Regions from separate parts of the Aerococcus viridans genome, predicted to be linked through region 2. Evidence: predicted binding sites of a transcription regulator. Region 2 holds the regulator's gene; each other region holds the start of a gene.
The links. The regulator LexA, encoded in region 2, represses DNA repair genes until DNA is damaged. The targets are predictions, from matches to a motif close to CNAACANNTGTTNG.
Positions count from the first base shown of each region.

Region 1: the regulator LexA is predicted to act here: its motif matches at 2,477-2,490, upstream of AWM76_RS06780 (Y-family DNA polymerase).
Region 3: the regulator LexA is predicted to act here: its motif matches at 1,911-1,924, upstream of AWM76_RS04230 (replication-associated recombination protein A).

Region 1 covers NZ_CP014164.1:1,419,889-1,424,268, reverse strand. Annotated here, with positions in the region: gene AWM76_RS06795 ((S)-acetoin forming diacetyl reductase) at 41-805, opposite strand; gene AWM76_RS06785 (LURP-one-related/scramblase family protein) at 1,859-2,350, shown strand; gene AWM76_RS06780 (Y-family DNA polymerase) at 2,563-3,924, shown strand; gene AWM76_RS06775 (hypothetical protein) at 3,917-4,380, shown strand, end outside.
Region 2 covers NZ_CP014164.1:1,085,944-1,090,323, forward strand. Annotated here, with positions in the region: gene recJ (single-stranded-DNA-specific exonuclease RecJ) at 1-46, shown strand, start outside; gene AWM76_RS05245 (adenine phosphoribosyltransferase) at 46-558, shown strand; gene AWM76_RS10955 (PhzF family phenazine biosynthesis protein) at 676-852, opposite strand; partial or broken gene AWM76_RS11150 (PhzF family phenazine biosynthesis protein) at 905-1,036, opposite strand; gene lexA (transcriptional repressor LexA) at 1,206-1,817, opposite strand; gene AWM76_RS05255 (diacylglycerol/lipid kinase family protein) at 2,017-2,940, shown strand; gene AWM76_RS05260 (NFACT RNA binding domain-containing protein) at 3,062-4,380, opposite strand, start outside.
Region 3 covers NZ_CP014164.1:855,617-859,996, reverse strand. Annotated here, with positions in the region: gene gshAB (bifunctional glutamate--cysteine ligase GshA/glutathione synthetase GshB) at 1-1,794, opposite strand, end outside; gene AWM76_RS04230 (replication-associated recombination protein A) at 1,985-3,256, shown strand; RNA gene ssrS (6S RNA) at 3,353-3,540, shown strand; gene AWM76_RS04220 (universal stress protein) at 3,736-4,200, shown strand; gene AWM76_RS04215 (M20/M25/M40 family metallo-hydrolase) at 4,293-4,380, opposite strand, start outside.

The DNA.
Region 1 (4,380 bases), 330 kb from region 2:
TTCTCGAAGGGTGTTATCAAAATTCATCAAATCATTTAGCTTAGTGGAAGACCATACCACCATCAACAACGATTGTTTGACCTGTAATATATGTTGAGTCTGGTCCAGCTAGGAATGCTACTACGTTGGCTACATCTTCTGGTTCTGATAGACGTTTAAGGGTAATGTTTTGTGCGAATTGATTCATACCCCACTCATCGTCTTTACCTGCATTGACTCCTACTTCGTGAGCGATACCAAACATCATTGGTGTCTTCACGATACCAGGTGCGTATGCTGTCACAGTAATATCATCTTGAGCTAGGTCACGGGCTAATACTTGTGTAATACCGCGGACTGCAAATTTTGAGCCTGAGTATAAAGCTAATTCAGGGTTACCCAATACCCCTGCTTGTGACGTAGCATTGATGATTCGACCACCGTGACCGAAGGCTTTGAAGTGTTTTTGAGCAGCTTGTGCACCCCAGATTACACCTGCTACGTTGATACCATATACTTGGTCGAACATTTCTTGGGTAATTGTTTCTAATGGTGTTGTCGGTGCAACACCCGCATTATTGACAACTACATTTAAATCACCAAAATGTGCTGCAATTTTATCAAATGCTTCAAATACCTGTTCACGTTTAGACACATCTGCGCCTGCAGCAATAGCATCACCTTCTGGGAATTCGGCTACAGCAGCTTCAGCTGTTTCGGGATTATAATCAACAATACCAATTTTAAAGCCATCTGCATGTAGACGTTTAGCAATCGCTAACCCAATCCCTTGACCAGCACCTGTAACAATCGCAACTTTTACCATAATATAACCTCTTCCTTTGTGAATTCTTTAACATCTTTATAAATAAAGTATACCTATTATTGAAAACGCATTCAATCTTTCTCTACGTTGGTTGCAACCGTTTTCTTAATTTTCAGATGAAATCATTTTTTGTAACAAAAAAAGTTCTTTTAAACATACATTTTTGTATATTTTCATTGATGACAAGTAAAAACAGTGTAGGTATCATGGAAATTCCAAAACTACATTCTTATATGGACTTAATCAAGGAGTGGCGGTATGAGTAATCGGGCTTTTATCCTGATTGTGAAAGATTGTATACTTTCAATTACAAATAAGCTATATTTGGAAACTTCATGTTGGTGTAGTTTCTCAAATGAGAAATTTTGCGTCGCACAACTTTATCCAATTTGAAAAATGATCCAAATTCGATTTTAACATCTACAGTAATAACAATTATGAAAATTCAGGATTATATTAATAAAGGCGAGTTAATTATTAGTGACAAAATACTGGAACAACGTTACGAGTATGACGTTGATAAGACTGTCGCAGAAGTAAAAGAAATCCTAAATGGAGATGACCCCGACAGCTTATCGGGATCATCTTTTGTGGGTAGCGTAACTCTCTTTTTTATTTGTTCAGTTTAACGGTAGGGTTTCATATCAGTAAAAGCTTTCTTTTTTGTTATCTCGTATTCAAAAGTTAAGACTTATAACCGAAAATGCCAGCCGTTGTGTAAATTGCAATTGTTGGCATTTTTGGTTTATACATTTTTTATCAATAAATATAGGCCGATAAGAAGTAAGGATAGGGTTAAGAAACCATGGACGATTTTTGTCGATTGAAATTCTTTGGGATATTTAAATAAAAAGATAAACCCGTTAACGAAACCGGCGACAACGAGCAAGATAGCGAAAATGGTTAAATACATAATAACTCCTTTACGATGATGGATTCTCTTTCTAATTATACCTTAGATTTCGGACTAAAGTATGAGTGATATCATGTGAATTTTTCTTAGTATAAGGGTATAGTGATCGATGAGTTAACAGTAGAAAGGGTGATAAGATAGTGAAATTATATATGAAAAACCAATTACTATCGTTGAAACGCGACTTTAATTTGAAGAATGAAGATGGCGATCCTGTTTATAAAATCAAGAATAAATGGCTGTCAATTGGCCAACAATTTCGCATTATTGACCTAGCTCAGGATAAAGAAGTGGCGCAAGTGAAAGAGCAAATGATTGATTTGATGCCAACGGTCGATGTGTATGATGAAAATAATGACAAGGTAGCTGAAATCCGCAAGAAGGTTTCCTTATTTAGAGATAACTACAAGGTCACGTCATTGGATTGGAATGTGAAGGGGAATATTCTTGATTTTGATTTCCGTATTACGGATGAAAATGGCGACCAAATTGCCCGTATCGACCGTAAGTTGATTTCAATTCGCGATACTTTTGTGATTGATATCGAAGACCATGTGCCGGCTGACGTGGTGCCGATTATTTTAGGTGTGGTAATGGCGATTGACTTAGTAGTTGAGCGCGAAGAAGAGTAAGACGAAGAAGATAAAAAAGGAAGACTAAAATTGTATTTAAATAGTTAACTGAGGAGGCTGCGACCGTACGGATCGTGGTCTTTTTATTTTTGTTTCAACATTTCCTTTGAAATCACTTGTATTTACCGAACGTACGTTCTATTATTGACAGGAACACACGTTCGATTTTTTTGGAATAAAAGATTAAATATCTAAACTAAGGAGGACTGAGGATGTTTGCAAATAATGTAACGTTTGACTATTCAAAGGAACCCAGTCGCGATATTTTGTGTATCGATTGTAAGTCATTTTATGCTTCGGTGGAGGCAGTAGCGCGTGATTTAGACCCACTAACAACAAAATTAGTGGTCATGTCCTATCATGATGAAAAAGGTGGTCAGAGTAGGGGCTCGGGCCTTATTTTGGCTAGCTCACCCGCCGCTAAGAAAGCCTTTAATATTTCCAACGTGACCCGGGCCCGTGATTTACCTTATCCCTATCCAGAAGATTTGGTGATCGCTCAACCGCGTATGCGGTTTTATATGGAGAAGAATCAAGAGATTAATCGGATCTATAAAAGCTACGTGGACGAAGCCAACCATCACGTATTTTCAATAGATGAGAGTTTCCTAGATGTGACGGATTCATTTCGCCTATTTAAGGTGAATAATGCATACGAAATGGCTCAGAAAATACAAAAGGATGTCTATGACCAGACCGGCATTTATACCACGATTGGCATTGGCGATAACCCGTTTCTAGCCAAAGTGGCCTTAGATATTGGCGCGAAAAAGGAGGGCGATATGATTGCTGAATGGCGGTATGAGGATGTGCCGGATACCCTATGGCAGATTGCTGATTTAACAGAAGTCTGCGGTATTGGCCACCGAATGGCCCGCCGGCTAAAGGGGATGGGTATTAATAATGTCTATGACCTCGCCCATTCTTCTTATTACGTATTAAAAGATAAATTAGGGGTCATGGGTGCCCAACTTTATGCCCATTCGTGGGGCGTGGACCGGTCTTTTCTCGGCACCCCTTATACCACAAAGGACAAGTCCATTGGCAACAGTCAAGTGCTACCAAGAGACTACACCGATAAGGATGAAATTGCTGTCGTCGTCAAGGAAATGGCTGACCAAATTGGTACCCGTTTAAGACGAGCTGGCGCGCAAACCCAAGTCGTCGGTCTTGGCTTAGGCTATTCTATGGGCTACTTTGATACAAGTGGTAAAAGGGGTATTCATAAGCAAGTCAAGGTAACACCGACCAATCAAAGTAAGGTGATTGCTGAAGTGGCCTTGTACCTGCTGTCCTTACTTTATGAAAACCAAGTCATCCGGCATATTTCTTTATACAGTGGCAACCTTGTTTACCATCAAGCAATTCAATTAAATTTATTTGAAAGTGAAAATAATCAAGTAGCGGACATGAAAACAGATGTGATTGTAGATACCATCCGTAAGAAATACGGTTTTAAGAGTTTGGTCTATGCCTCGTCTCTTAAAGCTGGCGGTCGGGCAATTGACCGGTCTAGTTTGGTCGGCGGACATGCTGGTGGTATGGCGGGTATCGAAGGTGAGGCGCATGGCTAAGCGGCTTGAACCTTGGGAACTCCCGAACGCTAGAAGACGGGCCCAACTGTCTTGGTTGAAAAAGCAACGACACCCAAGGACCCGTAAACACTTCACGCCTTATAACGAATACGAAGACCGGACCTTTGGTATGAAGTGGGCTACTGCTTATGCCATGGATGAATTGGTCAAAGGCATTCAAACCAACCATAAAGATGCAGCTAAGGCATCTATTCCACTGCCAGAGATGACGAGGGAAGAGGTTGACCAAGTCTTGCAGGAAGCTTGGTTAAACCACTATCCTGTTTCTATTCAATTGTCTTTGAAAGATCATTTAGGCCGCTACCTTGATCGTATCTTTGGTTGGTTTAATGGGGAGAGTAATTATTTCTATTTTTTAATCGGTAGTCAGAAGATTTTGTGGGATGATGTGCGCCATATTGAATTGGTCAAAGAAAGTAAGTGGTCACATATTGA
Region 2 (4,380 bases):
TGATGTTAAAATGATTAAAGATTATTTCTATTCAGGAGGAAAATAATGGATTTTAAACAATATATTGCAGACGTACAGGACTTCCCAGAGAAAGATATCTTATTTAGAGATATCACACCTTTGATGGGGAATGGCCCAGCCTTCCACGAAGCAATTAATGAAATCGTGGAATTTGCACGTGAGAAAGATGTAGATGTGGTTGTCGGACCAGAAGCCCGCGGATTTATTGTTGGTTGTCCAGTTGCTTATGCATTAAATATTGGCTTCGTTCCTGCACGTAAAAAAGGTAAATTACCTCGTGAAATTGAATCAATCGATTACGGTTTGGAGTACGGTCAATCAACCCTACAAATCCATAAAGATGCGATTAAACCGGGCGATAAAGTTCTAATTGCAGATGACTTATTAGCAACTGGCGGTACTATCGAAGCTTGTGTGTCATTAATTGAAAAATTAGGTGGCGAAGTTGTTGGTGCAGCCTTCTTAGTAGAATTAGATGAATTCAAAGCCAGAGAAAAAATCGCTGGTACTGACGTATTCTCATTGATGCACTACTAGTATGAAGTAGTAAAATAACAGAAAACATGACCAAATCCCTATAAGGCGAAATTTGGTCATGTTTTTTTGCATAAATAATAGCATTTTGGTCGAGCAATCATTATTAGGCGGTAATATTCAATTCAGGTACAGCTCATAAGACGGGAAGGCCATGACATATTGGTCACCATCACAAGTTACTGTTAATTGACCACTAAGTGGATCAAAGGAAACTTGGTTTAAACTTGAATCGATATAGTTCATGATGACGAAAGCTGTCGCAAGTGTCGCATGTCCACAAAGGGACAATTTCACCGCCGGGGGTAAACCAACGTAAAAGGTAGTTGCCAGCTTCTTTAATCGCGAAGGGTATTTCTGGCAGGTTATTTTCCTTTGTGATGTTAATCATCAAGTCTTCTGGTAACCACTTATCTAAGATACAGACAGCAGTAGAATTATCTTCAAATGATTGTTCTGCAAATGCATCGACGATATATATGCTTCATATACTTTGCTCCTTCAATTAGGAATATCTCTTCCAATTATTGTAGTGTATATTTCAATAATGTAAATAGGTGATTGTCGTATAGGCATCGACCTGGTTAATTTGAAGGCACAAAAAAGCCATGATGGTCATCGGATAATGGATGCCACCATGGTATAAGGATTTAATAAGTATGTTCTCTAAATAAACTGATTACGCGTCCTAAAATTTGCACGTCTGGTAAAATAATAGGCTCTAAGCTATGGTTTTCTGGTTGTAAGCGAATATACCCATCCTCTTTAAAGAATCGTTTACAGGTAGCTTCACCTTCGTCTGTCATGGCGATTACAATATCACCATTTTTGGCAGATGATTCTTGACGAACGATAACGAAGTCGCCATCTAAGATACCTGCTTCAATCATTGAATCACCACGTATTTTCAACATAAATAGGGAATCTGATTGGTTCTTCAAAGTAGGTGGAATAGGGAAATAATCTTCAATTTCTTCAACGGCAGTAATTGGTTGACCGGCAGTTACCGTACCAATCATTGGAATACCTTGACTAGATACACCTAGCAACTCCAAGCCTTTGTCTGTGATTTCCATAGCACGCGGTTTAGTCGCGTTCCGAAGTAGATAACCTTGCTTTTCTAATTGAGAAAGGTGGCCATGGACTGTAGAAGTTGAAGATAGGTTCACGGCTTCACAGATTTCCCTTACTGTTGGGGGGAACCCTTGACTTTGAATGTTTGAATAGATACATTTTAGAATTTGCAGATGACGTTCTTTCATTAGCTGTACTCCTTTTTTGTGGGTTATGAGTTCTAACTATTCACGTTTTATTTATAATCAGTATAGCACATACGTTCGGTCAATACAAACGTACATTCGATGAATGTGAAAATACTGACCAATATTCGTCTGATAGCCTAGTGTTTGGTATAATAGAGGGCACAATCATACACGTAATAAGATAAATGAGGTGTCAAACATGGGAAATAAGGGTTTCTTATTTATTTTTAACCAAGCTGCTGGGAAAAAGAAGAAGGCCGATATAAATGCATTGGTATTAGACCGGGCTTCAAAAGCAGGATTGAATAAAGACGATATCTTTTTAGTGTATTCGACATCAAAGGCGTCTAGCCAATTTTTGATTGACCGTTTTTCAGAAAAATATCGAGATGGGATAGCTGTTGCCTGTGGTGGGGATGGAACTGTCCATTCAATCGTGAATTTGATGATAGATACTGCGCTTACTTTTGCTATCTTGCCCTTAGGTACTGGGAATGACTTATATACTGGCTTATATGGCAACCGTTCGGTTAAAGACCAGATTGACCATATTTTTAAGGGTAAAACGAGCAAAACGGATGCTATTTATATTCCTGAATTAGACTTGTATACTATGAATATTTTGAGTGTTGGCGTTGATGCGAATGTTGTTTTTCAAGCCAATGACTTTAAAGAAAAGCATAAATTCTTGCAAAAATTCGCCTACATGGCTTCGGTTCCAAAGGCCTTACAAGCAGGTACGGCATTCGATATTCGCATAACAGCCAGAAAAGATGGGGCAGAGTTGAAGCTGATGGAGGGACCATATATTCTGGCCGCATTATGCAATGGGGTTATGTATGGTGGAGGTTTCAAGATCAACCCTGATGGTCAAGTGAATGACGGCCTTCTAGAATTGGTTTATGTAAAAACTATGCCTATGCATAAAATATGGACTGTCCTATACAAGTTTTTCGCTGGAAACCATGAAGATTTGGAAGAGCTACGTAATGTATTATGTGATGAAGTGGTTTATGCCAGTAAGGATGGCAGCCCGATGGTTCTGAACTGTGATGGGGAAATTTATCAATTACCAAAATTTACCTGTCAGGTGAAGAAACACGCTTATAAACGGATTATTTAGAAAATATATGTAGAAAAAAGACCGACTAGTTTGATGACTACCCTTGCGAGCGAGCTAGGGGGTGAGCAATCTGCCAATCGGTCTTTTTGCATATTCAGTGATGAGTTTTTAATATCGACACTTAAACGATTTTTGTTGGTGTGACAAAGATCGTTTTTTGTTCAAAGTAATTCACGAATCCAGGTTTACTTCCGTTTGGTTTTTTTACGTGTTTTACTTGTGTGTAATCAACGGGCACATTATTGGATTGGCTATATTTTGAAAAGGCTGCGGCTAATTCAGCTGCTTGGATGATTTCAGCTTCACTAGGATTATTTGTTTCTAAAATAACGTGTGAACCTGGAATATCCTTAGTATGGAACCAATAGTGGTTTTTATTGGCCTGACGCATGGTTAATTGGTCGTTTTGTTTGTTGTTTCTTCCAACTAAAATCCGGTTACCCTCCGCAGTTTCATATTCACGCGGTTTAGCTGAGGCATTATTTGACCGTTTTTTCTTATCTTGTTTTTGTTTTTTAAGATAACCCTGGTCAATTAATTCATCCCGTATATCCGCCAATTCATTTGGTTCGGCGAAGTTCAATTGGGTTTGGATGGATTCTAAATACTGGATCTCAGCTTCAGCAACGACTTTTTGTTTTTCGATATGATCAATAGCATTCCGTAGTTTATTGTACTTATGGTAGTATTTCTGCGCATTTTGTGACGGTGTCAAGGCAGGGTCTAAACTAATGGTAATTGGTTGATCATTGTCGTAGTAGTTGGCTAAAGTTACTTCAGTTTGGCCTTTTTCTATTTGATAGAGGAAGGTTGTCAATAATTCACCTTTTAACTGGAAAATGTCGGCCTTGGATGATTTCTCCATATCCTGGTTTAAATTGGCCAACCGTTTATGTTGGTGAGCCAGATTCTTCTCAACGACTTGAATAATGGCGTTACCCACTTGACGGACATAGTCATGCTTACTTTTCTCTGCATAATAAGCCGTTAATAGTGCGCTCAAATCGTCATAATGACTTTCTTCCCCTGAAATTGTCGTGTAAGGGAAGGCTAAGAAATGTTGCTTATCCTCTTGAACTACTAAGGTTGGATTTGGATTTTCAAAGCCTGCACAGAAGTCTTGAATCACTTGAAAAGGTTTGCGTTGATCTTTTTCAATTAAACTTGCTAATTCAATTGCTGAGTCACGGCCTAATCCCATAAGTTGACTCTGTAAGAATTTAGCTGTCATTAAGGACTTGTCAGATTCAAAGTTTTCGCCAACCTTAAAGGGGTTAACCTGGTTTTGATTTGGCGGCAGTTGGTAAGTCGCCCCAGGTAAAATCGTTCTAAAGGTATTTTGATACATGGGTACATGTTTGATGGCATCAATAATTTTTTTATCCTTATCTAATAAGAAGATATTTGAATGACGGCCCATAATTTCAACGATTAATTGTT
Region 3 (4,380 bases), 230 kb from region 2:
GACACGGTTGACAATAGACAGGACTTCCCCTTCTTGCACATAAAAACGGTATTCAGTTCCAAAGGCAAAGTCTTCAATTAAAACAGTATGGTCTTCTTTAAAGGCGATATCTAAAGCTGCCTTAAATTCGTCAGCCGTCGCGCCTTTCTTAAAGATTGAAATCCCAATTCCCATATTGGTTGATTTTGGTTTAATCACAAAAGCTTTGTCTTGATATAAGGCGGCTACTTTCATTGCTTCACCAAATTGATTAAATTCTAGACTTTTTGGCACATGAATGCCGTGCTCAGCTAATAAGGCCTTAGTGACTACCTTATTTTCCATTACATAGTGGCCAATATAAGGGTCTTTACTTGTGATGTTAGCATTCTTCACGATTTCCTTGTGGGTCTTATATTTTAGACGAAGCATCTGGTCATTCCGGTCCAAAATATCCATTTGGTAGCCTTCTTGGATAGCGTCGAACATCAAGATTTGTGTGGATAATTCCATATCTTCAAAGCCACCTAAAGCATAAGGTTTAGCCCAGGCTGACTCGTAGACCTCTTCCGCGAATTGGCGGCCTGCTTCTAAGTAGCCATCAACATCTTTCATAGTCGTCATCATTTGGCTAGCTGGCGTTAATGCTGGGTCTTTCATCCTGTCTACCATCAATTGTGTCGTTTCAATAACCGATTGATCAGCTTCAATCGCTACTAACATGTCTTGCATGTCTTCCAAAATAGCTAACCCTTCGTCCATAGCTTGCGTTTTTTGGAAAGTTTCCTCTTCAGCAACCTTAGTCTTCAAGTCAATCCCGTAGTGGACATCCGCCATATTGGCATCTTTACAGGACCAGACTAAGTACAAGATGAAGTATTTCATGAATTCAATATCTGACGCTTTAATCCCGTAAGCGGCATCCGGTTGAATATCTATCAGTCTAAATTCTAGGTACTTAATCCCTTTATTCAGTAAAGACTGGGCTTTGTTGGCACCACGTAATCGGACATTTGAGTAAAATTCTTTCTCAGCGATTAAACGCCCCTCAGTTACGTTGGCCTCTAATTGCGTCACATAGTCCTCTAAATTGTCATAAGTAAAGGTCACATCATCCTTATTGATATATCCTAGACGTGAGTTTCGAAGCGACCGAACTGGGTGGTCAAACTTATCTGATGGCACACGGAAAAAGCTGTCATCCGCAATTGGTGCCGCCCCAAATAAATAAACTAAAATCCACTGGTAACGCAAGAAATTACGGGATAAACGTAGATAAAAATCAGATTGGAAATCTTTTAGCGATTGGCTATTGCCGTCTACTTTTTTCGCTTCTTCATGGACTAGTTGAATGAAAGCAGGTGAAATCTGCATATTGAAGTGAATACCAGAAATCATCTGCAATTTTTTGCCGTATACTTCTACTAAATAATCCCGGTAGTCAACAGCAGCTGGGTCTTCTAAATCGGCCACTTCAATCAAATCATCCGCCGGCAAGGCAGGTGGCATTGAATATGGCCAGATCCGTTCATTTTCTGTTAATGACTCAATCGCCACTTCATGTATCGCTTGCAACCATTCCATGACATGGTCCGCAGAATAAACTGGTGGTGTCACCAATTCTAATTGCGACTCCGCAAAGTCCCGTTGAATATAAAATGACGACGTTGACCCATCCACTTTTTTAGGATGCGGGGTTAAAGCCAACTGCCCCTCAGGTGTAATCCGGTGACCCTCTCGTTCAATCCCTACCGACGCCTCTTTGAAAGCGTGGCGAACCTCTGCTTGTTGAATGAATGACTGTAACCAATTCATATGTAATCTAACTCCTCATCTACTCTTCTACCATCCGTATAGCAATGGTTGTTCGACTTATTTTATCATTAATGTGCTTGTCAGACTATTTTTCTGTCTTACTTTTTTTTGGAAAACGAACGTATATTCGCTAACCTGAATCACCTATGATATAATTAGGGGGAGTATAGCCAAGAGAGGAGCCAGGTAAATGCCACAAAACAATCCCTTAGCCTTTCGCATGCGACCTCGGTCAATCGAAGAAGTTGTCGGCCAACAACATCTGGTTGGAGAAGGCAAAATCATTTTCCGAATGGTAAAAGCCATGCAATTATCATCCATGATTTTATATGGACCACCCGGTATTGGGAAGACGTCGATTGCCTCAGCCATCGCTGGGTCTACTAAATATGCCTTTAGAAAATTAAATGCCGCTACAGACAGCAAGAAGGACTTACAGGCGGTCGTTGAGGAAGCTAAATTTTCTGGGGGTATCGTCTTATTATTAGACGAGATCCACCGGTTAGATAAAACAAAACAAGACTTTCTACTACCCCATTTGGAATCAGGCTTGATTACTTTAATTGGGGCCACAACTGAAAATCCTTTTATTAACACCAGTCCAGCCATCCGGTCTCGGGCCCAAATCTTTCAATTAGAACCACTGGATGAAGCAGATATTAAAATTGGTTTAGAACGGGCCTTAACCGATAGTGACCGCGGATTAGGCAGTTTCCCGGTAGATATTGATGCAAATGCTATCGATCACTTTGCCCATGCAGCCTTTGGGGACTTGCGGTCGGCCTTAAATGCCCTAGAACTAAGCGTTAAATCTACAGATGAAAATGCAGATGGCCGTATCCATATTACTTTAGATATTGCGGAAGAAAGCATGCAGATGAAATCATTCTCCCACGACGCAGACGGAGACATGCATTACGATGTGATTTCAGCCTTTCAAAAATCTATCCGTGGGAGCGATGTGGACGCTGCCCTCTTATACGCAGCACGCTTAATTGAAGCCGGTGAATTAACCATTTTATGTCGGCGATTATTAGTCATAGCCTACGAAGATATTGGTTTAGCCAACCCACAAGCAACTGAACGAACGGTAGCTGCAGTTCAAGCGGCCAACCAATTAGGCCTACCAGAAGCTCGTATTCCTTTAGCCAATGCCATTATCGATTTAGCCCTATCGCCTAAATCCAATTCGGCCATTGAAGGAATTGACGCCGCTCTGGCTGACGTACGGGCTGGTAAGTCTGGTATCATTCCAAAACACTTGAAAGATGCCCATTATAAAGGGGCAGAAAAATTAGGTCACGGCAATGAATATAAGTTTCCACACGCCTACCCTAACCACTGGGTAGCCCAACAATACCTGCCAGATACTCTAGTTGGCAGACGTTATTATCAAGCTGGAGACACCGGGAATTATGAACGGGCCCTAGCTGAAAACCGCCGTAAACGTGAAGGTAAATAATCACTTATAAATATTAAGCTTAAAGTAATTGTCAGCTTTTTCAGGTCCTTAAACTTGAAATTACCCTCAAAAGATTGTATGATATTTATAAGAAGAATTCCTCTGTAGTGTTCGCGATTTCTTTACATGTGTTGACCGAACAATTAGCTATCTAGGGAACTGCCAAGGTTTATGGATATAACGCCTCATCACGAGGACTGTTGAAGTAGATATGTGGTTCCCACCTGTATATCAATGCGGGTTCAATACAGATAGATCTCATCACGGCACATAACGGAGCTCTTTTATAAAATTAACTTTTTAGAGGATGCGTTTATCGCATCCTTTTTTGTTGTACTTTTCTTTTACTTTCTGCTTTTCCTTGCCTGCAATACAGGTATATTTCTATCGTTTTCTACCCATATAACTGCAAAATGATCTTTAAGCGCTTACTTTATGCTTTTTAAGTGGTATAATAAAGACAAAGGAGCGTGAGGAAAATGTATCAAGAATATTCACGTATATTAGCCCCAATTGATGGTTCAGACGAGTCTAGATTAGCGTTTAAAAAGGCTGTAGCTGTTGCTAAGCGTAACAATGCTACCCTAATTGTTGCCCATATTATTGACACCTCTGCCTTCCAAACAACAAATATGTATAATGAGGTCATTCCTGAAGCCGTAACGACACGTGCAAAAGCCATGTTAACTGATTACGAAGAAGAAGCGCGTAAAGCAGGTATTGAGCAAGTGGAAACTGTGATTGATTATGGTTCTGCCAAGTACCAAATTTGCCATACTTTAGCGCCTGAAAATAAGGCCGATTTAATTATGATTGGTGCGACTGGTTTAAATGCTATCGAACGTTTATTTATCGGTTCTGTTTCTGAATATGTGATTCGTAATGCCCCATGTGATGTGTTAGTGGTTCGTACGAATTTAGACAATGAACAGATTGCAGACTAAATTTTCAGCAAAAGATTTATTCACACACAAATAAACCGCCAACTAGCTGATGTCAGGTTTCTGGTTGGCGGTTATTTGAATTGTTTAGTTTATTATAAATCTAAAATGGCTTGAATGGATAGTGCGACTCTTGGTCTAAGTGAGGTCAAATCAGCTTCTTCCTCAAGGGTGTGGGCACCT